DNA from 4 places in the Xanthobacter sp. 126 genome. Region 4 is predicted to be linked to each of the others. Evidence: riboswitches for the same ligand, from Rfam matches in the RefSeq annotation. Region 4 holds a riboswitch; each other region holds the start of a gene.
The links. Region 4 has a riboswitch for cobalamin ahead of XAN126_RS0108830 (TonB-dependent receptor). Riboswitches for the same ligand answer to the same signal wherever they lie in the genome.

Region 1: another riboswitch for cobalamin. It lies ahead of XAN126_RS26470 (DUF1636 family protein); the one in region 4 lies ahead of XAN126_RS0108830 (TonB-dependent receptor).
Region 2: another riboswitch for cobalamin. It lies ahead of XAN126_RS0113060 (energy-coupling factor ABC transporter permease); the one in region 4 lies ahead of XAN126_RS0108830 (TonB-dependent receptor).
Region 3: another riboswitch for cobalamin. It lies ahead of XAN126_RS0118870 (ribonucleoside-diphosphate reductase subunit alpha); the one in region 4 lies ahead of XAN126_RS0108830 (TonB-dependent receptor).

Annotation. Positions count from the first base shown of each region.
Region 1 covers NZ_JAFO01000001.1:3,795,504-3,801,355, reverse strand. Annotated here, with positions in the region: gene XAN126_RS0118090 (MFS transporter) at 1-193, shown strand, start outside; gene glyS (glycine--tRNA ligase subunit beta) at 301-2,532, shown strand; cobalamin riboswitch at 2,603-2,804, shown strand; gene XAN126_RS26470 (DUF1636 family protein) at 2,863-3,354, shown strand; gene cobW (cobalamin biosynthesis protein CobW) at 3,351-4,385, shown strand; gene cobN (cobaltochelatase subunit CobN) at 4,389-5,852, shown strand, end outside.
Region 2 covers NZ_JAFO01000001.1:2,725,937-2,731,788, reverse strand. Annotated here, with positions in the region: gene XAN126_RS0113065 (copper chaperone PCu(A)C) at 1-468, shown strand, start outside; cobalamin riboswitch at 561-803, shown strand; gene XAN126_RS0113060 (energy-coupling factor ABC transporter permease) at 840-1,523, shown strand; gene XAN126_RS0113055 (DUF983 domain-containing protein) at 1,584-2,168, opposite strand; gene XAN126_RS0113050 (hypothetical protein) at 2,246-2,623, opposite strand; gene XAN126_RS0113045 (aldo/keto reductase) at 2,770-3,606, shown strand; gene XAN126_RS0113040 (cation transporter) at 3,659-4,570, opposite strand; gene XAN126_RS0113035 (TIGR02281 family clan AA aspartic protease) at 4,639-5,355, opposite strand; gene XAN126_RS0113030 (DUF1289 domain-containing protein) at 5,362-5,553, opposite strand; gene cobS (adenosylcobinamide-GDP ribazoletransferase) at 5,659-5,852, opposite strand, start outside.
Region 3 covers NZ_JAFO01000001.1:3,971,879-3,977,730, reverse strand. Annotated here, with positions in the region: gene XAN126_RS0118890 (TolC family protein) at 1-1,163, shown strand, start outside; gene XAN126_RS0118885 (Lrp/AsnC family transcriptional regulator) at 1,313-1,789, opposite strand; gene alr (alanine racemase) at 1,918-3,057, shown strand; gene XAN126_RS0118875 (D-amino acid dehydrogenase) at 3,090-4,343, shown strand; cobalamin riboswitch at 4,501-4,699, shown strand; gene XAN126_RS0118870 (ribonucleoside-diphosphate reductase subunit alpha) at 4,853-5,852, shown strand, end outside.
Region 4 covers NZ_JAFO01000001.1:1,851,401-1,857,252, forward strand. Annotated here, with positions in the region: gene XAN126_RS0108815 (branched-chain amino acid ABC transporter ATP-binding protein/permease) at 1-1,220, opposite strand, end outside; gene XAN126_RS0108820 (branched-chain amino acid ABC transporter permease) at 1,226-2,125, opposite strand; gene XAN126_RS0108825 (ABC transporter substrate-binding protein) at 2,512-3,732, opposite strand; cobalamin riboswitch at 4,060-4,260, shown strand; gene XAN126_RS0108830 (TonB-dependent receptor) at 4,366-5,852, shown strand, end outside.

The DNA.
Region 1 (5,852 bases), 1.9 Mb from region 4:
CTGCACGGCCGTGGGGCTGAGCTGGAATCTCGGCCTCGGCCTCGGCGGGGGCACGGCGCCCATGGTGGCGGTCTTGCTGGTGAGTCTCACCGGCGATGCCATGGCCCCGGCCTTCTTCATGATCGCCGGCGGCGTGGTGGCCTTCCTCGCTGCGCTGGGGCTCACGGAGATGCGCGGCCGCTCCCTCGACTGAGCCCGCCCCCTCGACGCGGCGGCCGAAAGGCACTAGCACAGGCCGCGAAATTCACCCGCCGCGCGCAAGCGCCAGCCTCCCCGCACGGGGAGGACGAGCCCGAACCGATGCCCGATCTTCTGCTCGAACTTTTTTCCGAGGAAATCCCCGCCCGCATGCAGGCCCAGGCGGCCGACGCGCTGAAGAAGCTCGTCACCGACTCTTTGGTGGAGCGCGGCCTGCTCTATGAGGGCGCGAAAGCCTTCGTGACGCCGCGTCGCCTCGCGCTCGCCGTGCACGGCCTGCCCGGCCGGCAGGCGGACCAGCGGGAAGAGAAGAAGGGGCCGCGCGTGGGCGCGCCCGAGCAGGCGGTGGCCGGCTTCCTGAAGGCGGCGGGCCTCGCCTCCCTCGATCAGGCGACCATCCAGTCCGACCCCAAGAAGGGCGATTTCTACGTGGCCGTGGTGGAAAAGCCCGGCCGCGCCACCACCGAGGTGGTGGCCGAAATCGTGCCGGACATCATCCGCAAGTTCCCTTGGCCGAAATCCATGCGCTGGGGTTCCGGCACGCTGCGCTGGGTGCGCCCGCTGCATTCCATCGTCGCCACCTTCGGCGCCGAGGGGGATGAGCCGGAGGTGGTGCATTTCTCGGTGGACGGCATCGAGGCCTCGAACGTCACGCGCGGCCACCGCTTCATGGCGCCCGAGCCCTTCACCGTGAAGCGGCTGGACGACTGGATGGCGAAGCTGGAGGCCGCCAGGGTGGTGGCCGACCGCGACCGCCGCAAGGAAATCATCCTCAACGACGCCAAGGACCTCGCCCTCGCCGCCGGCCTTGAGCTGGTGGAGGACGAGGGCCTGCTGGACGAGGTGTGCGGGCTGGTCGAATGGCCGGTGGTGCTGATGGGTTCGTTCGAGGCGCGCTTCCTCGACATCCCGGACGAGGTGATCCGCGCCACCATCCGCGCCAACCAGAAGTGCTTCGTGCTGAAGGACCCCAAGACGGGGCGCCTCGCCAACCGCTTCATCCTCATCTCGAACCTCGTCGCCTCGGACGGCGGCGCGGCCATCGTCGCCGGCAACGAGCGCGTCATCCGCGCCCGCCTGTCGGATGCGAAATTCTTCTGGGACACGGACCGGCTGAACGGCCTCGCGAGCCGCATGCCCAAGTTCCAGTCCATCACCTTCCACGAGAAGCTGGGCTCCCAGGCCGAGCGCATCGAGCGCATCCGCCGCCTCGCGGTGGAACTGGCCCCCAAGGTCGGCGCACCGGTGGCGCTGGCCGAGGAGGCCGCGCTGGTGGCCAAGGCGGATTTGCTCACGGAAGTCGTGGGCGAGTTCCCCGAGCTTCAGGGCCTCATGGGCCGCTACTACGCGCAGGGCGAAAACCTCCCCCCGGAAGTCGCCGCCGCCTGCGAGGAGCACTACAAGCCGCAGGGGCCGAACGACCGCGTGCCCACCGCGCCGGTTTCCGTGGCCGTGGCGCTGGCGGACAAGATCGACACTTTGGTGGGCTTCTGGGCGATTGATGAGAAGCCGACGGGATCGAAGGACCCCTATGCGCTGCGCCGGGCGGCGCTGGGGGTGATCCGGATTGTGCTGGAGAATGGGATCAGGTTGCGTTTGTTGAAAATTTTGCCCGTTCCGTTCGCGCTTTTGCTGAATCAGGATCGCGTCAAACAAATAAAAGAAAAATATGAAGCATTGGCAGGTGTGTCAGCGAGCTTTGGCGAGAGCATGACCAATGCTTTGCATGAAGAAGCTCAGAAAGATGTCGGCCTAGATTCTATCAAAAAAGTGGTAAAAGAGCGTGGCCCCGACACGCTGGAAACAGCTCTCGACCTCCTCGCCTTCTTCGCCGACCGCCTGAAAGTCTACCTCCGCGACCGTGGCGCCCGCCACGACCTCGTGGACGCCGTCTTCGCCCTCGAGGGGCAGGACGATTTGCTCCTCGTGGTCCGCCGCGTGGAAGCGCTCGCCGCCTTCCTCGCCACCGAGGATGGCACGAACCTCCTCGCCGGCTATCGCCGCGCGGTGAACATCCTGCGCATCGAGGAGAAGAAGGACGGCCGCGCCTTCGCCGGCCCCACCGTCGCCGCACTGCTCAAGGAGCCGGCCGAGGAGCACCTCGCCGCTGCCATCGACGATGTGAAGGCCCGCGTCTCCAAGGCCGTCGCGGCCGAGGATTTCGAGGCGGCCATGACCGCGCTCTCCGACCTACGCCAGCCGGTAGATGCCTTCTTCGACGCGGTGACGGTGAACGACGCCGATCCCGCGCTGCGCGAGAACCGCCTGAAGCTGCTCGATGAAATCCGCGCCGCCACCCGCGGCATCGCCGATTTCGACCGCATCGAGGGGTAGGGCGCTCCGGCTTCGCCGTCGCTGGTCCGGGGTTCCACGCCCTCATTTGACAATCCCGCCCGCCACTGCCTTTAGTGGCGGCGTCGAAGGTCCCGTGGTCCCACACGGGCGTAAAAGGGAATGCGGTGCGGAGGCGAAGAGCTTCCAATGCCGCGGCTGCCCCCGCAACTGTCGGCGGTGAGCCCCTGCCAGACGCCACTGGAGCAATCCGGGAAGGCGGCGGGGGCGGTGAACCGCGAGCCAGGAGACCTGCCTTCGACGAGGTCCGCGCCGGGCGGGGTGCTCCGGTATTGCGTCCCTTCGAGCCCGTGCGCGCGGGCGCTCGCACCCGTGGACGTTTCGGTGGAGCGCGGCGCGATTCCCGACAGCACAGCACCCGAGCCGGGCGGCGACAGCCCGGAAGCCGGCTGCGCGCCGCAAGCTACGCCAGAAGCCGCGCGCGAAACCGCCCCCGCCGTCACCCTCCTCATCTGCACCACCTGCCGCGCCCCCGGTAGCGACGCCCCACCCGACGCCGAGCGTGACGGCGCACGTCTCCTCGCCTCGGCCTGCGCCGCGTCCCTCCCCGAAGGCGTCGCGGTGGAAGGCGTTTCTTGCCTCGCCAATTGCAAGCGCGCGCTCTCCGCCGCCATGGTCCGCCGCGACGGCTGGACCTATGTGTTCGGCGACCTCGCCCCCGACAGCGCGCCGGACCTTCTCACCGGCGCGGCGCTGCTGGCCGGCTCGCAAGACGGCCTGATGCCCTGGCGCGGCCGGCCGGACGTGCTCAAGCGCGGCATGGTCGCGCGCATTCCCCCGCTCACCCTCAAGGAGACCCGATGACCTCCCTCGCCCGCGTGCCCTGTACCATCGTCACCGGCTTCCTCGGCGCCGGAAAGACGACGCTGATCCGTCACGTGCTGGAGAATGCCGGCGGCAAGCGCCTCGCGGTCATCGTCAACGAGTTTGGCGACGTGGGCATCGATGGCGAGATCCTCAAGGGCTGCGGCATCGAGAGCTGCGACGAGGGCTCCATCGTGGAACTGGCCAATGGCTGCCTGTGCTGCACCGTGGCGGATGATTTCGTGCCGGCGCTGGACCAGATCCTCGCCCGCGCCCCGAAGGTGGACCACATCCTCATCGAGACCTCCGGCCTCGCGCTGCCAAAGCCGTTGGTGCAGGCCTTCCAGTGGCCGGCCATCAAGGGCCGGGTGACGGTGGACGGCGTGATCGCGGTGGTGGACGGCCCGGCGCTGGCCGAAGGCCGCGTCGCGCCCGATCTCGCCGCGCTCGACGCGCAGCGGGCCGGGGACGAGAGCCTCGACCATGACGACCCGGTGGAAGAGGTGTTCGAGGACCAGATCGCCTGTGCCGATCTCGTCGTCCTCTCCAAGTCCGATCTGCTCGATGCGGCCGGGTTCATCGCCGCCGAGAAGGCGGTGGCCGGCGCCCTGCCGCGCGCGGTGAAGCTGGTGCGGTCCTCGGGCGGCAAGGTGGATCTGGCGGTGCTGCTCGGCCTTGGCGTCGGCGCGGAGGATGTGATCGACACCCGCCGCACCCATCACGACGACGAGGAAGACCACGACCACGACGAGTTCGAGAGCATCGTCCTCGCTTTGCCGGAGATCGCCGATCCCGCCGCTTTGGCGGCGCGCGTGGTGAAGGCGGCGGAGACGCCGGACGTGCTGCGCGTGAAGGGCTTCGCCGCCGTGGAAGGCAAGCCGCTGCGCCTGCTGGTGCAGGGCGTCGGCCCGCGCGTGTCGCACCATTTCGACCGCGCTTGGGGCGCGGAAGAGGCGCGGCGCGGGGCGCTGGTGGTCATCGGCCTCAAGGGCTTCGACCGCGCGGCGGTGGAGCAGGCCATCCTCGGCTAGCCCATGCATATCCTCGCCACCACATCGACGAGCCTGGAGGAGTTGGCCGAGCCGGTCGACCTCGCCCAGCCGCCCGGCGACATGGTGGCCCTCTCCTTCACCGACAGCGATCTCATCGGCCTGTCCGCCGCCTGGCGGGCGCGTGGCGGCGCGGTGCCCAGCCTGCGCCTCGCGCGGCTGAAGGATCTGCGCCACCCCATGTCGGTGGACCTGTGGGTGGAGAAGGTCGCGGCCAAGGCGAAGGTGGTGCTGGTGCGCCAGCTCGGCGGGCTGGATTGGTGGCGCTATGGCGCCGAGCAATTGGCCGCCGTGGCCCGCGCCCGTGGCATCGCCCTCGCGCTGCTGCCCGGCGAGGACCAGGACGACCCGCGCCTCGCCGCCCTCTCCACGCTGCCGCAGGATACGCTCGCCCGCTGGCTCGGCTATTTCCGCGCAGGCGGGCCTCAGAACATGGCGGCCCTGCTCGCGGCCATGGGCGAGGCGGCGGGCTTTCCCGCGCCCCATGCCATCCCCGCGCCGCACGCTGTGCCGGCTACCGCCTTTCACCGCCCCGGCGCCGGCCTCGCGACGCTGGAGGAGGTGCGGGCGGTGGGGCGGCCGAACGCGCTCATTCTTTTCTACCGCTCCCAATGGCTCGCCGCCGACACCGCCGCCGTGGATGCGCTGGCGGCAGCGCTGGAGGCGCGGGGCATCGCCGCCCAGTGCCTGTTCGTTCCCAGCCTGAAGGCGCCGGACGCCCGCGCCGCCGTGCGGGCCGCGACGGCGGCGCTCGCTCCCGCCATCATCCTTACCACTACCGCCTTCGCGGCGGGGGACGCGGCCGAGCTGTTCCCCGAGGGCGGTCCGCCCGTGCTTCAGGCGGCGCCCGCCACCACGGCCCGGGAGGCGTGGGCCGGGAGCCCGCGCGGCTTCTCGGCGGCGGACCTCGCCATGCATGTGGTGCTGCCGGAGTTGGACGGGCGGGTGCTGGCCGGCGCCCTCTCCTTCAAGGATTTCGCCCCGCCCGACGCCGACCTCGCCTTCACCGCCGCCATGAACCGGCCGGAGCCGGAGGCGGTGGCCCATGTGGCCGACCGTGCGGCGGCGCTGGTGCGCCTTGCCGCCACGCCCCGCGCCGAGCGGCGGCTTGCTCTGATCCTGCCCGATTATCCCGGCGCCGAGGGGCGCTCCGGCTATGCGGTGGGCCTCGACGTGCCAGAGAGCGCGCGGCGGATGCTCGGAACGCTCGCGGCGGCCGGCTACGGCGCTGGCCCCGTGCCCGACGATGCAAAGGCGCTCCTTGCCGCGTTCCGTCCCGAAGCGGCGCTGACGCTGGAGGCCTATCGCCGCCTCTTCGCCGCCCTGCCGGAGGCCGCCCAGGCCGCCGTCACCGCCGCCTGGGGCGCACCGGAGGACGATGCGGACGTGAGCGACGGCGCCTTTCGCTTTCGCCTCGCTTGCTCCGGCACCATTACGCTGGCCTTCGCC
Region 2 (5,852 bases), 870 kb from region 4:
CGTGCCGTGATGGCCGCTGCCGTCGCCACCGTCGCCCTGACGGGCGCTGCCGTGGCGCACGACTACAAGGCCGGGACGCTGCAGATTGACCATCCCTGGTCGCGGGCCACGCCCGGCGGCGCCAGCGTCGCCGCGGGCTATCTCGTGGTGAAGAACACCGGCGCCGCACCCGACCGCCTCATCTCCGCCACCGTGCCGTTCGCCGGCCGGGTCGAGATCCACGAGATGGCCATGAAGGACGGCGTCATGATTATGCGCCCGCTCGCCGATGGCCTCACCATCCCGGCCGGCGGCAGCGTCGAGCTGAAGCCGGGCGGCTACCACATCATGTTCATGGACCTGAAGTCTCCCCTCAAGGAGGGCACCTCTGTGGACGGCACGCTGACGTTCGAGAAGGCCGGCACCGTGCCCGTGCAGTTCCAGGTGGAGGGCCTCGGCGCCTCCGGCAGCGCCCATCCCGGCCACTGAGGCCGGCAAGCTTGCCCGCAAGACGCGCCGGGCCGGAAGGTCCCGGCGCGTCTTGCCTGCGGCATTGCTTGACAGCGCGGAGGTGTTCGGTGCCTGCTGCGCGTGCGAACGGTGCTCCGGTTGCCACGGCATCCGGAGTGAAACGGGAATGGGGTAGGGTCTGAACCTGCGCGGAAATCCGTCAGGGCGGCCCGAAGCCCCAACCGCCCCCGCGACTGTGAGCGGCGAGCGATCTTCCAGCATGCCACTGGCCACAGCCCCTAGGGCCGGCCGGGAAGGCGGGGGTGAGCGTAGACCCGCGAGTCAGGAGACCGGCCGGTCGCATGATGAAACCCCTCGGGCCGTCGGGTGAGACGGCAACGGAGACCAGCATGCATATCGAACCCGGACTCGTGGACGGGGCCAAGATCGGCCTCAGCTATGTCACGGCGGCCGCCGCCGGCGGCTATGCCCTGAAGCTTGCCTATGAATCGGCGCGCGAACGCGGCGTCCTATCGCTGGCGGGCCGTACCCTCGCCACCACCGCGCTGGTGTTCAGCTTCTTCGAGGTGCTGCCGCACTATCCGGTGGGCGTCTCGGAAGTGCACCTCATCCTCGGCTCGACCCTGTTTCTGATGTTTGGCGCGGCCCCCGCGGCCCTCGGCCTCGCCTTCGGCCTGCTCGTCCAGGGCCTGTTCTTCGCGCCGTTCGACCTGCCCCAGTACGGGATGAACGTGACGACCCTGCTGGTGCCGCTGTTCGGCGTCGCCGCCGTCGCGCGCCGCATCGTGGCGCCGGGCACGCCCTATGTGGAACTGAAGTACGGGCAGGCGCTCGCGCTCTCCACCACCTATCAGGCCGGCATCGTCGGCTGGGTGGCGTTCTGGGCCGTCTATGGCCAGGGCTTCGCCTCCGAGAACATCGCCTCGGTGGCGACCTTCGGCGGCGCCTATATGCTCGTCATCATCGTCGAGCCGCTGGTGGACCTCGCGGTGCTCGCTGCCGCGAAGGCGCTGCACGGCGCTTTCAAGGGCGGCAACCCGCTGCTGGAGCGCCGGCTCTACGACGCGGCCTGATCGCGGGCCTAACTCTCGGATAAGCGAACGCCGGCGGTGCTCCCGCCGGCGTTCTGCGTTTCAGGGGGCCTCGACCTGTGGGGGCAGGGCGGGGGAGGGCAGGGCGGCCGGGGCTTCCGGGTCCGGCACCAGATGGCGGAGCGGATCGAAGCCGCCCACATGGTTTGCCCAGGCGAGGCCGATGGCGAGGCCCTTGGCGCGGGGCAGCACATGGAAGGCGGTGGCCACGGCCACCAGCTCACTGGCCGCAAGCTCGAGCGCCAGCGGGAGGTCGCTGAGCAGTTCCAGGATCCCGCCCACCAGCGATCCGGCCAGCAGCGCGAGCGGGATTGCAAGGACCGGCACGGCGTTGGTGACGCGGGCATGGCCCAGTGCTTCGCCGCAGTGGGCGCAGCTTTCCGAAACCTGCATCCATCGGCCGAACAGGGCACCCTCGCCGCAGGACGGGCATCGCCCGGACCAGCCGCGCCGCGCCGCCGCCTCGATGGGGCGGGGCGGGTTGAAGCCGTTGGTGTGATAGAGCCGCCGCGGCGCGCGGCGCGCCGGATCGAACGCGGTGCGGGTGACGGTGCCGAATTCCGCCGACATGGCGGCGCGGGCGCGCGCGAGCGCCTCCGAAGGCGCGTGAGATTGCGTGTCTGACATGAACGAAAACCCGAAGGGCCGCATGGGCGGCAGGGACCGGAGGCGTCGGGAGGCTCCCGCGCCGGTTCTGCTTTGGGTCAGGACACAGGAGGGCCACGCGCCTGGGCGCCGCGGGCTTGTTCGGCCGGCCGGCGTTCGCTGCGCGCGGCGAGGTGGGCGATGCGCCGGCCATCGGGTGTCGCCAGCGCGGGTTGCGGCGCCACGGCAAGGCCGGGCGCCGAGGTCAGCACGCAGGCGTCGCAGGGATGGGCCTTGAGAACCGGTCCCGCGTCTCCGCTATTGAGGCAGAGGTCCGGTAGCGACCCGTCCGGCAGCGCATAGGCCGCAAGATCGATCGGCGCTTCGGAGGAGGGCAGGGCGACAGGCTGGTGGGCGAACCCCAGCGTCAGCTGCGCCAGCACGAAAAGTGCTGCAGCGGCCGCCCGCAAGCCCTTGAATCCCAACCCGATGCCCATGCTCCGCTTGTGTGCAACGCGGCAGGAGGGGTCAAGCACGTGAAACTACGCAGCGTCCCCCTGCCGCAGGCCGGCTCTGGACCTCCCAGAAGCAGGCGTTATGGTCGCCCGCAACCAGCCAGCGGAACGAAGCCCGAGGAACCGCCATGACCAATACCGTGACCCTTCCCAATGGCGAGACGGTGCCCGCCCTCGGCCAGGGCACCTGGTACATGGGCGAGCGCTCCACCGCCCGCGCCACCGAGGCGAAGGCATTGCAGCGCGGCATCGACCTCGGCCTCACCCTCATCGACACGGCGGAGATGTATGCCGACGGCGGCGCCGAGGAGGTGGTGGGGGAGGCCATTGCCGGGCGCCGGGATGAGGTGTTCCTTGTCAGCAAGGTCTATCCCCACAATGCCAGCCGGGCCGGCGTCGCCGCCGCCTGCGAGCGCAGCCTGAAGCGGATGAAGACCGACGTGATCGACCTCTATCTCCTCCACTGGCGCGGCAACCATCCCCTCTCGGAGACCGTCGCGGGATTCGAGGCGCTGCAGAAGGCGGGCAAGATCCGCCTCTGGGGCGTGAGCAACCTCGACACGGACGACATGGAGGAGCTGCTCGCGACCAAGGGCGGCACCGCCTGCGCGGCCAATCAGGTGCTCTACAACCCGAGCCGTCGCGGGCCGGAGTTCGACCTGTTCCCGGAGCTGCGCTCCGCGCGCATCCCGGTCATGGCCTACAGCCCCATCGAGCAGGCCCGCCTGCCGCGCGGCGGGGCGCTGGGCAGCGTGGCCAGGAAGCACGGGGTGGACCCGTTCCAGGTGGCTCTGGCGTGGGTGATGCGCAGCGGGGACGTCGTCGCCATTCCCAAGGCGAGCCGCATCGAGCATGTGGAGATGAACGCCGCCGCGCGCGATCTGGTGCTGGACGCCGAAGACCTCGCTGCCATCGACAAGGCCTTCCCCCCGCCGCGCCGCAAGGTGGGGCTGGAGATGCTCTGAAGCATTTTCAAGCGAAGTGGATGCCGGTTCGCGTGAAGAAAATGCATATGCTCTAAGCCGGTCGCGCGTCCGGATCGTAGGGCGCGGCGATGACCACCACGTCGGCGTCGGGAATGGCGGCGGTGAGTGTCTGGCGCAGGCCCTGCGTCACCGAGCTGACATCGGCGATGGTGCGCCCGGGCGCAAAGCCCACCGTGATCTCCACATGGGCGACATTGCCGGACTTGCGGGTCCGAACGCCGATGAGCTGCTCATAGCGATCGAAATAGGCGGCGAGCGCGGCGTTGACCTTCATCTGGAGCGGCTCGGCCAGCGCCCGGTCGAGAAGGTCCGGCAGGGCTTCCGAGATCATGGCGCCGCCGATGACCAGCATGAAGGCCGCGCCGATAAGCCCGCCGATATCGTCGGCGGCCAGCCCCACCTCGGTATGTGGCAGCAGCACGTCGAGGGCGACGCACACGACCACCGTCACCGAGGCGACCGCCTTGGCGATGCGGGCGCGGAACTGGCTGAGCACGATGATGGAGGTGCCCGCGCGCGTCGCCCGCCACAGCGGAACCAGCGGCGCCAGATTCGTGAACAGGTTGTAAATGACGAGCCCGAGGGCGACCGCCACCCAGAAGAACGGCAGCGGCTCGGATTCGGACGAATCCATCACCTTGATTAGGATGAACACGGCCGCGAGCAGCAGCAGCACGCCTATGGCGGCCGCGAACATGCGCTCGAGCTTGCCAATGCCGAAATCGTAGAAATGCATGCGGCCGCGATGGGCAGCGCGCAACGTCACCAGCGCGAGGCCTTCCACCAGAAGCAGCAGGCCGCCGCGCAGGAGTTCCGCCAGCATGGCCAGCGAACCGATCCGCGACACGGTGATGAGGTAGGGCACGAAGACGCTGAAATCGAGAAGGATGGCGAACAGGATCGCCCGTTCCTTCTGGAGATCGGTCGCTGTGGGCACGCGCATCAAGCTTCGCCGTTCAGGCATGAGGAACGCGCGACCCTAACCATGACGAGCAGGGTGCAGAAATACAATCATTTTCCGCCACGCATGACGAGCTTGTCGCCGCGGAACTCGAAGGCGTCCAGCCGCGACAGGAAGCTCATGCCGAGGAGGCTGGTGCGCAATGCGCCGGCGGGAGAGACGAGGGCGGGCACGTGCCGCTCGACGATGCTGCCGATGGTCATGGTGTCCAGCACCACGGCGGCGGCGCGCGTTCGGCCGGCAGCGGTGTCGACGGGCACGTCGTACTTCAGGAAATCCACCGGCAGGCCCACCGCCTGCGCCGCCTCGTGGGTCAGCACGACGGAGGACGCTCCGGTGTCGACCAGCATGCTCACCCCGGAGCCGTTGATGCCGGCGCGCACGGCGAAATCGCCGCCCGCGCCGCGCGTCACCTCCACGATGCTCGTGCCGGTCTGCGCGAGATTGACCGCATAGCCCGGCGCGACCTCGGCCAGCACCTTGCGGCCGACCTGGGCGAGGGGGTCACGATAGGTGTAGCCGAGCGCCAGCAGCACCGCGAGCACCAGCCAGAAGGCGGCGGCCATGAGCGATTCGGCGATCCGGCCGCGAATGATGGACCACGCCGCCGCGCCCACGAACACGGCGATGGAGAGCTGCCCCACCAGCGCGCCGAACTTGTTGATGTCGATGCCGGCCACTTCGCCCTGCTCGTGGTTGACCGCGAGGATGACGCCGCCGGCGAACAGGCCGATCAGGAGGAGCCAGAGGAGACGGTCGCTGCGCATGGCGGCCTATTCCATGAAGGCGTCCGGCGCCGTCTGCCTGAGACGCGCCAGACGGTCGGGGAGGACGGCCATGATCCGGTCGCGCGCATCCGGGGAGAAGGAGGCCCAGCCGCCGATCTCGCGCAGCGTCCGCCCGCAGCCGATGCACAGCCCGCTCAAGGGCTCCACCGCACACACCTTGATGCAGGGCGTGACGATGGTGCCGGTGCGGGAAACGGTCCGGGTTTCTGACGGCTCGGTCATGGTTGCGCGGGCGGGCCCTCGGCTCCTTCCGGCTGAGGCGGGGCGGGAATCGCCGCTCGCCTACCGTCCGCCGAAGATAAGCACGCCGAGGAGGAACACAATCACCGCCACCTGCTGGGTGGCGCCCGCCACGTCGCCGGTCTGCCCGCCGATGAGGCGGCTCGACAGGCGCATCATCACCAGCAGCGCCAGCACAGGCCCGATCAGGCCGGCAAAGGCCGCGCCGATGCCGAACGCCGCCACCATCAGCACGC
Region 3 (5,852 bases), 2.1 Mb from region 4:
CGCTCATCACCGCCAACGTGATCGGCGGCTACCAGAGCTTCACCAATCCGCTGCCCCTCACCATAGGTAATGTCAATCAGGTGCAGAGCTCGGTTTCCGGGCTGTCGCCCCAGGTGGCGCTGCAGTGGCTCGTCTTCGACTTCGGCCAGCGCAGCGCGCTGCACCAGACGGCGAAGGAAAATTCCAACGCCGCCAACGTGCTGTTCAACGGCGTCCATCAGAAGATCATCTACGATGTCACGCGCAGCTATTTCCTCTACGGGGCCGCGCGCAGCCGGGTCGACGCCGCCACCCAGACCCTCGCCAACAGCCGCGACATTCTCGATGCGGCGGAGGCGCGGCTGAAGAACGGCATCGGGAACACGGTGGAGGTGGCGCAGGCGCGCCAGCAGATGGCGCAGTCGCGCTTTGCCCTCGTGCAGGCCGAGGGTGGCGAGCGGGATGCCTATCAGGTGCTGCTCGGTGCCGTGGGGGTGAGCCCGGTCACGCAGATCCGGGTGCGGCCGGCGACTGGGCGCAGCCTGCCCGAGAGCATCGGGACACCGACGGAGAAGATGATCGAGGCCGCCCTTGCCCGCCGGCCGGACGTGCTCGCCTCCTTCTCGGCGATGAAGGCGAGCCAGTCGGGCATCGCCGCGGCGCAGGCGGAATTCCTGCCCAAGGTTTATCTCAGCGCCGTGGCCGCCACCGGCAATACCAGCCTCTCGGCGTCCGGGTTGCCGAACATCGGGCAGATCTCCTCTGCGTCAGGCGTGATGGTCGGGGCGACCGTGCCCATCTTCGACGGCGGGCTCAGGGCGGCGCAGGTGCAGAATGCGCAGTCCCTCGCCGCGGCGACCGAAGCGGGCTTCGAGAAGGTGCGGGACGCGGCCGCCCGCGAGATCGTCGCCAGCGCCAATACGCTGCGCTCGGCGCTCGCCTCCTACCGCGCAGCAAGCGCCCTCGCGGACGCGGCAGCCGTCACCTACGACGCGGCGCTCTCCGCCTACAAGGCGGGGGTGGGCAACATATCGGTGGCCACGGCTGCGGACAGCGGTCTGCTCGTTGCCCGCCAGGCCCGCTCGGATGCCCACGCCGCCTCTCTGGCAGCGGCAGCCAACCTCGCCTTCGTCCTTGGCGCCATGACGTCGCGTGATGTCCCCATGGGATTGGTGGCGCGGTAACACCGCTCTGCCCCGACTTGCGTCGCCGGATCCGGCCTGGACGAGCGGCGACATGCGCGCCTGTCATCCCACATGCCCTGATGAGGGCACGTTGCCATGGACGACCACGCCGCTCGCCACACCTGAGCGCGGGCGTTGCAGGGGCGTTCTCAGGCGGTTCCGCTGCGCCGAGGACGAGCGCGGGTGGCGAGCACGTTGCGGATGGCGAAGCTGGAATGGATGCGCAGCACGCCCGGCAGGGTGGAGAGAATATCCGTATGCACGCGCTCGAAATCGCCGGCGGTCTCCACTTCGACCCGCAGACGATAATCGGCGCCCCCGGTCATCAGGTAACACTCCCGGATCTCCGGATATTTGCGCACGGCGCTCTCGAACCGGCGCAGGAAGTCTTCCGTCTGCCGTTCGAGGGTAATGTCCACCATCACCGACATGCCGGCGTCCGGAGAGGTGCGGTCGACGATGGCCGTGTAGCCCTTGATGGCGCCACTGGTTTCCAGAAGGCGGATACGCCGCAGGCAGGAGGACGGCGAGAGGCCGACCTCCGCCGCAAGGTCCGTGGTGCTGATGCGCGCGTTCAGCAGCAGCTGGCGGATGATGGCATGGTCGATGGCGTCCAGACTGCGCATGCGTGATTCTTCGAATTCATGCCAAAATGTTGCGTTGATACGATCATATCGCAGCTATCGCGCTCATAAAGCCCGGATTGTGCGCAGTCCTTGCGCTAGCCTTGTAGGCGGTCGCAAGAGGGCGGACGATGCATGGCACGATCTCACAGTTCGACACGAGCGCAGCCGCCGGTGGCGTGCTGACCATCGATTGCGGAGCTTTGGCGGACAACTACCGCCGCCTGCGTACGCAGGTGGCGCCCGCGCGGGCCGCGGCGGTGGTGAAGGCGAATGCCTATGGCCTCGGTGCGTTCGATGTGGTCCCCGAGCTGATCGCCGCCGGCTGCCGGGATTTCTTCGTCGCCCATCTGGGTGAAGCGCTGGAGCTGCTGCCCGCGGTGCGCGGTGAGCATGGCGCGCGAGGCTTCGCCCAGCCCCGGCTTTATGTGCTGAACGGCCTCATGCCCGGTTCCGAGGGGGCGTGCGCGGCGGCTGGCATCGTTCCGGTCATCAACAGCCTCGACCAGTTGGCGCGCTGGGCGCGGACAGCGGCGGCGCGGGGCGAAAAGCTGCCCGCCGTGCTGCAGTTCGACAGCGGCATGTCCCGCCTCGGCATGGCGCCCGAGGAGGCTGGTGTCATTGTCCGCGAAGGCCTCGCGGAGGGCCTCGACATCCTTGCCATCATGAGCCATCTCGCCAGTGCGGACGAGCCGCACAATCCGCAGAATGACGACCAGCTGCGGGTCCTGCGGACCATCGCGGCGGCGTTTCCCGATGCGCTGGTGTCCTTCGCCAATTCCGGCGGCGCGTTTCTCGGCGCGGACTATCACGGTGCGCTGGCACGGCCGGGCATCGCGCTCTATGGCGGCGCGCCCACGGCGGCCGGCAAGAACCCCATGCGTCGGGTGGTACGGCTCGATATTCGGGTGATCCAGACCCGGACCGTGCCGGCCGGTGCCCGCATCGGCTATGGTGGCGCCTTCGTGGCACCGGCCACCATGCGTCTTGCCACCCTCGCGGTGGGCTATGCGGACGGCCTGCCGCGCTGCCTCGGCAACCGGGGCGCGGCGTGGTTCGAGGGGGTGCGCCTGCCCATGGTCGGCCGCGTTTCCATGGACAGCCTCATCGTCGATGCGACCGCCTTGCCGGAAGGCGCGCTGGCCGAGGGCGCGCTGGTGGAGCTGATCGGCCCCCATCAGAGCCTCGAGGATCTCGCCGCCGCCGCAGACACCATCTCCTACGAGCTGCTCACCCAGCTCGGCCGCCGCTATCACCGCCGCTATCGCTGACGGCGCGCCAACACATCGCAAAGAGAACTCACATGAACATCGTCGTGCTCGGAGCCGGCGTCATCGGCGTCACCTCCGCCTATTATCTCGCGAAGGCCGGCCATTCGGTCACGGTCATCGACCGCCAGCCGGGACCGGCGCTGGAGACGAGCTTCGCCAATGCCGGCGAGGTCTCACCCGGCTATTCCTCGCCCTGGGCCGCGCCCGGCGTGCCGATGAAGGCGATGAAGTGGCTGTTCATGAAGCACGCGCCGCTGATCCTGCATCCCACCGCCGATGCCGCCACGTGGCGCTGGATGCTGGCCCTGCTCCGCAACTGCACCGCCGAACGCTACAAGGTGAACAAGGGTCGCATGGTGCGCCTCGCGGAATACAGCCGCGATCGCCTCGCCGACCTGCGGGCCGAGACCGGCATCCGCTATGACGAGCGCATGCAGGGCACTCTGCAAGTGTTCCGCAGGCAAAAGCAGATCGATGCCATCGCCAAGGACATCGAGGTACTGCGTGCCGACGGCGTGCCGTTCGAGGTGCTGGACCGTGCCGGCTGCATCGCCGCCGAGCCGGGGCTGGGTGAGGCGGCGGAGCGCATCGTCGGCGGCCTCCGCCTGCCGGGCGACGAGACCGGCGACTGCTTCAAGTTCACCGAGGCTCTGGCGGATTTGTGCCGGGGGCTGGGCGTCACCTTCCGCTTCGGCGTGGACATCCGCGGGCTGAAGCGCGCGTCGGGCAAAGTGACGGCGGTCGAGACCGGAACGGGCGACATTGCCGGCGATCTCTTCATCGCCGCGCTGGGCAGCTATACGCCGGCGCTGCTGGCGCCGCTCGGACTCCGGCTGCCCATCTATCCCGTGAAGGGCTATTCCATCACCATGCCGGTCGTGGACGAAGCCCGCGCGCCCATCTCCACCGTGATGGACGAGACCTTCAAGGTGGCCATCACCCGCCTCGGCTCCCGCATTCGTGTGGGCGGCATGGCGGAGATCGCCGGTTTCAACCGCGACCTTCACGACGCGCGCCGCGGCACCCTGCTGCATTCGGTAGGCGACCTGTTCGCCGGGGCCGCGGATACGCGGGAGGTCAATTTCTGGACCGGCCTGCGGCCCATGACGCCTGACGGCACGCCGATCATCGGTGCCACCTCCTGCTCGAACCTTTACATCAACGCTGGCCATGGCACGCTCGGCTGGACCATGGCGTGCGGCTCGGGCGCGGTGCTGGCGGATCTGATCGACGGCCGCCGTCCCGCCATCGAGGCCGGCGACCTCGCCCTTTCGCGCTACGCCTGAGGCGGGGGCGCGAGCCGCCTGTCGCCGCGTATGCCGGAGCGCCTCCGGGCCGGCTCCGGCGGGAAAATCCCCGTAGGTCGCACCTCCGCCGTCAGGCCCGTCCGTGCGGGAGGGGGCTCCGCAGGCGCAAAGTATTGACATTGCCGCCGCAGTGGCCACTAAATCTGGTGGTCACGGTCTCTCGACTCGCAAGATCGAGAGCTAAGAGGGAAGCCGGTCCAAAGCCGGCGCTGCCCCCGCAACTGTAAGCGGCGAGTTCTTGTCCACCCATGTCACTGAGGCCCAATGGCCTTGGGAAGACGGACAAGAATGATGACCCGCGAGCCAGGAGACCTGCCGCGACACCAGTACGTCCACGGGCGGGGTGTCCCGGTGAGGCGCTTGCTGCGGGTGGCGTGCGCCTCCCCCTGTCCCGGCATGCGTCCGCCTGCTCTCCGTCCCCACATTCATCGGGGATGATGATGCCAGCGACAGCCGAACGCCACGCCAATGGCAGCCACAGATTTTCCATGCCGGCCCCTGACGTTGAAGCGGTCGCCAGCGCGCCCGGCTATCAGCTCATCCGCCGCAATGGGGCGGTCACGCCGTTCGATGCCGCCAAGATCGCGGTGGCCCTGACCAAGGCGTTCCTGGCCGTGGAGGGACAGTCGGCTGCCGCGTCCCGCCGCATCCACGACATTGTGGCCGGGCTCACCGACCAGATCGTGGCGAACCTCACCCGGCGCCCCGATATCGGCCGGACCTTCCATATCGAAGACGTGCAGGACCAGGTGGAACTGGCCCTCATGCGCGGGGAGCATCACAAGGTCGCCCGCGCCTATGTGCTCTATCGGGAGGAGCGAGCGCGGGAACGCGCGAAGGCCCTCGCCGCGGCGCATCCGGGCGGTGGTGCCGCCGCCGTGCTGCATGTGAGGACCTCCGACGGCGTATTGGTGCCGCTGGATGCCGGCCGCCTCTCAACCGTCATCGGCGAGGCCTGCGCCGGGCTCGACGGCGTCTCGGCCGCCGCGGTGCTCAACGAGGCGCGACGCAACCTCTATGACGGCATCTCGCTCGATGAGCTGGCGCAGGCGCCCATCCTGGCGGCGCGCACGCTGGTGGAGACCGAGCCGAACTATTCCAAGGTCAGCGCGCGCCTCCTGCTGGACAAGCTGCGCCGCGAGGCCCTGAGCTTTGTCGCCGGCCGGCCGGAACAGGCGACGCAGGCCGAGATGGCGGAGCGCTACGGCGATTATCTCGGCGCCTATGTGCGGACCGGCATCGCCAATGACCTGCTCGATCCCGAGCTCGGTCGCTTCGACCTTTCCCGGCTCGCTGCCGCCCTCAAGCCGGAGCGGGACCTCGCCTTTGACTATCTGGGCTTCCAGACGCTCTACGATCGCTATTTCCTGCATGTCTGCGGCACGCGCTTCGAGCTGCCACAGGCCTTTTTCATGCGTGTCGCGATGGGCCTCGCGTTGCGCGAGATCGACCGGGAGGCGCGGGCGATCGAATTCTACGATCTCCTCT
Region 4 (5,852 bases):
CCCTCATGGCCCTCATGCGAGGCGGTGACGGCCTTGCCGTGGGTGTCGGCATGGATGACCGCGTGGGTCTGCACGAGGCTCGGCCAGAGCTGGGCGGCGGCGCGCTTCAGGAAGCCGACGATGCCATCCGGCAGGTAGTAGACCACGAACAGGATCATCACGCCGAAGACGGCGAGCTTGTAGTCCGTGATCTTCTGCAGCAGCAGCGAGAAGACGAAGAAGGCGAGGCACAGCACCACGGGGATGGCGTTGCGCACCCGGTTCTCCGGGTCTTTCACGAAGGCCCGCGCGCCGGCGATGACGGCGATGAGCGCGATGGTGCCGGCGATGTAGCGGAACAGCTCGATGTCGGAGAGTAGGTTCGGCAGGAACACGATGATCACCGCGCCGAGGATGGGCCCCAGCCGTGACTTGCGCCCGCCCACCGTGACGGCGAGCAGGAACTGCACCGAGAGCTCGAAGCCGAAATTGTTCGGCGCGATATATTGCTCGGAATAGGCGAACAGCGCCCCGGCGAGGCCCGCGAGGCCGGCGGAGACCACGAAGGCCAGCACCTTGTGCTTGTACACCGACACGCCCATGCAGTCGGACGCGATGGGGCTGTCGCGCAGCGCCTCGAACGCCCGGCCGAGGTGGGAGGCGAGGATGCGGTTGATGATGATGAGCGTCAGCACCAGCGCGATGGCGGCGATGTAGTAATATTCCACTTCCTTCATGCGCTTCAGCGACATGTCGAACAGCGGAATGCTGTCGCCGAGCCAGCGCAGGTCGAGGAAGAGGGGCGTCGTCAGCTTGATGCCGAGCGGGCCGTTGGTGAGATCCGTCATCTCGTTGATGAGGATCTGGACGATGGTGCCGAAGGCCAAAGTCACCATGGCGAGATAGGGGCCGGTGACGCGCAGCGCCGGCAGCGCCAGCACCACGCCGAACACCGACGCGACGATGATCGCCAGCGGCAGCGCCGGCCAGAAGCCGATGCCGAAATGCATGGCGAGGCAGCCGGCTGTGTAGGCGCCGATGCCGAACAGCGCGGCATGGCCGATGGACACCTCGCCCGTATAGCCGAACACCACATCGAGCCCGAGCAGCAGGATCGAGAAGATGGCGATGGTGACGAGCAGGTGCAGGTAATAGGGGCTCGTCACCACGAAGGGCAGCACGACGAGCACCGCGAGGCCGAGGAGCGACCCCGTGGAGGAAAGGAGGCGGCGCGCGAGCATGGGGCTCAGACCTTCTTGATGGTGGCGCGGCCGAACAGGCCCGAGGGCTTCAGCGAGAGCACCAGCAGCAACAGGACGAGGCCGGGCACGTCCTTGTATCCGGTGGAGATGTAATAACCGGTCAGCGTCTCGGTGATGCCGAGGATGAGGCCGCCGACGATGACGCCCATGCCGCTGGACAGGCCGCCGATGATGGCCACCGCGAACGCCTTCAGCCCCAGCACCGCGCCCATGGTGGCGCCGGTGAGGGTGACGGGGGCGATGAGCACGCCGGCAAAGGCGGCGGTCATGGAGGAGAGGGCATAGGAGAAGGTGATGACGCGCCGCGTGTCGATGCCCATCAGGCCCGCCGCGTCGCGGTCATTGGCGGTGGCCACCACGGCCTTGCCGAAGATGGACCGCCGGTTGAAGATTTCCACCGCCAGCATGATGGCGAGCGCGCCGAGGACGATGGCGATCTCCATGGGCTGGATGCGCACCGGCCCGATGGTGAGGGCGGCCTCCGGCAGCGGGGAGGGGAAGCGCAGGGCGTCACGGCCCCAGATGTTCTCGGCGAGATTGCGGAAGATGATGCCCAGCGCAATGGTCGCCATGATCCAGCCGGCTTCCGACTTCGCCTTCACCGCCTGCCGCACGCCGAGCCATTCCACCACCGCGCCCTGCGCGAGGCCGAAGGCGAAGACGATGGGCAGCATGAGCAGGTAGGCCCACAGGGTGCCGAGCGCCTGCCCAATGAGGAAATTGATGGTGGTGAGGCCCACCAGAGCCCCCAGCATCAGGGCCTCGCCCTGGCCGAAGTTCAGGGTTTTCGAGGTGGCGAAGGTGAGCTGGTAGCTGAAGGCGATGACGCCGTAGATCATGCCTACGGCGATGCCGCTCACGATGAGCTGCGACAGGACGTTCATGACGGTCTCCGGAAGGGGGCGCGGCCCCCGCGTCGGGGCAGGGTTCCGGGCGAACCGGCCGCCACGCTCTATTGGCGCGGCGATCCGAATGGTGTGGGCGAAGGGGCGGGTGGCGGTCGGGGGAAGGGGCTGCCAGAGCCCACCCCCGCCGGCCCCTCCCAGTGCCGTCATGCCCCGGCTTGTCCGGAAGTCGGCTGTTGCCGACTTCCGTCTCTGGCGTCGGAACCCGGCAACAGCCGGGTTCCGGGGCATCCACTTCGCCGCTGGGCCGGCGCCCTTTCATCAGAGCGGCCTCCCCGACTTTCCGTGGGTCCCCCGGACAAGCCGGGGGACGACGGTGCACACGGTGGCTGGGTCAGCGAACCGGAACTCGAGCCCTCTCAGCCTCAGTTCTTGGGCTTCACCCGCACCGCCTTGTCGCCGGCGATGTCTTCGGGATGGGCGGCGACGACGCGGCCGTCCTTGACGAGGCCGAACACCGGGATGTTGGCGGTGATGGCTTCGTGGTCGGTGGCGGAGAAGGGCTTGTCGTAGACGGTAACGACGCCCTCGACCTTGGTGTTGAGGTTTTCCAAGGCGTCGCGGACCTTGCGGCCGTCGGTGGAGCCCGCCTGCTTGATGGCGGCGGCGAGCAGCAGCACCGAATCATAGCCCTGCGCGGCCGACACCGGCGAGGGCATGCGGTCGATCTTGTAGGCGGCCTGATAGGCCTCGATGAACGCCTTGCGCTTGGGGGTGTCGGGCAGCTGGATGAAGGTCTGCGGCATCATCGCGCCGTTGCCGTTGGCACCGGCGGTGTCGATGAAGTTGGCCATGGAGAGCGTCCACGAGCCGATCATCGGCACCTTCCAGCCGAGCTTGGCCATGCCGTTGGCGATCTGCGCCAGCTCGGGGCCGATGGCGTAGGTCAGCACCACGTCGGCGCCGGCTTCCTTGGCGCGCAGCAGCTGCGCGGTCATGTCGGTGTCGCCGATGTTGAACTTCTCTTCGGCGACCGGCTTCACGCCCATGGTGGCGAGGGCCTTCACCAGATCGGCGCGGCCGAGCTGGCCGTAATTGGTGGAGTCGGCGAGGATGGCCGGCTTCTTGAAGCCCTGCCGCTTCACCGCTTCCTCGGCGATCATGGCGCTCTGGATGGCGTCATTGGCGGAGGTGCGGAAGATGTAGTTGTTCTTGTTGTCCGGCGGCACGAACTGCTTGGAGATCAGGGTGCCGGTGGCCACGTTGTTGATCACCGGAATCTCGGCTTCCTGATAGAAGCGCTGGGAGGCGAGGGCCACGCCGGTGTTGATGTAGCCGAGGGTGGCGACGACGCCTTCCTTGTTGATCAGCTCCTGGGCGATCTGCACGCCCACCTCGTTCTTGGCCTCGTCATCGCGCTCGATGAGCTGCAACGGACGGCCGAGCACGCCGCCGGCCTTGTTGACCTCGTCCACGGCGAGCTTCACGCCGTCGCGCATGCTGACGCCCATGGAGGACGAGCCGCCGGTGAAGGGGCCGGTCAGGCCGATTTTGATGGGGTCGGCGGCGTAAGCTGCACCGGAAAAGGCAAGCCCGAAAACGGCAACGCCTGCGGCCAAAGCCGCGACCATGCTCCTCAGTCGCATCTTCTACTCCCTGTGTTCCCGATTATTCGGTTATTATACTTTTGTAGTGCCCGCCCGCTCGGTGGCGGGGCGGCTCTCAATCGTTTAAGCGAATTGAGCGGGGCGCGCCACCATAACCTAGCGGAATGTCGGGTGCGGCCTTTGCTGCTGCCGTTTTTGCAGGCAGCCACACGCTCGCGATACGGGTCGCCGGTGATTTCGGACCACGCATTTTTGAAGCAATGAGCAAGATGTGATCGCGCGATACGCCTCCCGACGCGGTCTTTCCGCAGGTGCGCGCAGTCTTTCGCATCTGCGAAGGTGCCGTTGACGCAGGGGGCGGCCGCCGCCTATGGTCGCGGTGACGGTTCCCGCAAGGGATCAAAAGGGAACGCGGTGCTCCGGTCTCACCGGAAATGCCGTGGCTGCCCCCGCAACTGTAAGCGGCGAGTCCTCTGCCATCAGCCACTGGGTCGCGAGACCTGGGAAGGCGGCAGTCTGGGCGATGACCCGCGAGCCAGGAGACCTGCCGTCAGCCGTGGTCACGCGCGAGCACGTCGGGCGGGGTTCTCCTGATGGCGGTTTTTCCGGGCCTAATGTGGCCGGGGATGCCTCGTTCGCGGTGACGGACCACCCGTGCCGTCGAGTGCCTTCATGTCTTCCGCCGTCCAATCCCGATCCCGCCGCGCGCTGCCGGCCGCGGCCCTGCTCACGCTCGCCTGTGTTCCGCTTGCCTGTGTTGCGCCCGCGCTCGCCCAGACGGCGGACGACCAGAATGCGGGCGACCTGCCCACCATCGTCGTCAGCGCCACCGGCATTCCCACGCCCGAGAACGAGGTGGCGAGCTCCGTCAGCATCGTCACGGAGCAGGACATCGCCCGCAACCAGCAGCGCACCCTGCCGGACGTGCTGCAATCGCTGCCCGGCCTCAACGTGGTGCAGACGGGCGGGCCGGGCGGCACCACCTCGGTGTTCATCCGCGGCACCAATTCCAACCATGTGAAGGTGCTGATCGACGGCATCGATGCCGGAAATCCCGCCGCCACCAACGGCGCGTTCGACTTCGGCAAGCTGCTGGCGTCCGATCTCGAGCGGGTGGAGGTGCTGCGCGGCCCGCAGTCCGGCCTCTACGGCTCGGATGCCATCGGCGGCGTCATCTCCATCACCACCAAGAAGGGGGAGGGGCCGCCCAAGGTTTCCGCCTATGCGGAGGGCGGCGCGCTCGGCACCTTCAACCAGTATGCGAGCCTCACCGGCGCCACTGAGAAGCTGGCCTATTCGTTCAACGTCACTCACTTCTCGTCCACCGACATTCCGGTGACGCCGCAGAACATCGCGCCTCCCGGCTGGCCCCTCAATCCCAATGCCTACGACAACTGGACCTATTCCACCCGGCTCGACTGGCAGGCCACCGACACCTTCGCGGTGAATTTCGTCGCCCGCTACATCGACACCAGCCTCGCCTTCACGCCGGACACCTATCCGCCGCCAACCTATGCCGGCATCCCGGCGGCGCTGCGCTCCACGGCCTATGCCAGCATGTTCTTCACCAAGGGGGAGGGCGTGTGGACGGCGCTGGACGGAAGTCTCGTCACCACCTTCGGCGTGAGCGATCTGTCCAGCTCCAACCCGACGGTGGGGCCGAACCCGGACGTGAACGGCACCTATGACGGCGACCGGCAGGTCTATTATGTCCGCTCCAACTATCTGGTGGCGCCGGGCCAGAACCTGCTGGTGGGCGCCGAGCGGCGGAACGAGTCCATGACCTCCTCCACCGCCTATGCCAGCGTGGACGCCTCGACCGGCGACACGGGCGTCTATGCGGAGTACCAGGGCAACCTCTGGAACCGGCTCTTCTTCGCCGCCAATGTGCGCTACGACGCCGACGACAGCTTCGGCGACCACACCACCTTCCGCCTCGCCCCGGCGCTGCTCTTCGACGAGACCGGCACCAAGTTGAAGGCGAGCTACGGCACCGGCTTCAAGGCGCCCACGCTCTACCAGCTCTACGCGCCCTATTACGGCAATTTGAACCTTCAGCCGGAGGAGAGCGAAGGCTGGGATGCCGGATTCGAGCAGAAGGCGTTCGGCGAGCGGGTGCTGTTCGGGGTGACGTACTTCCACAACAACATCACCAACCT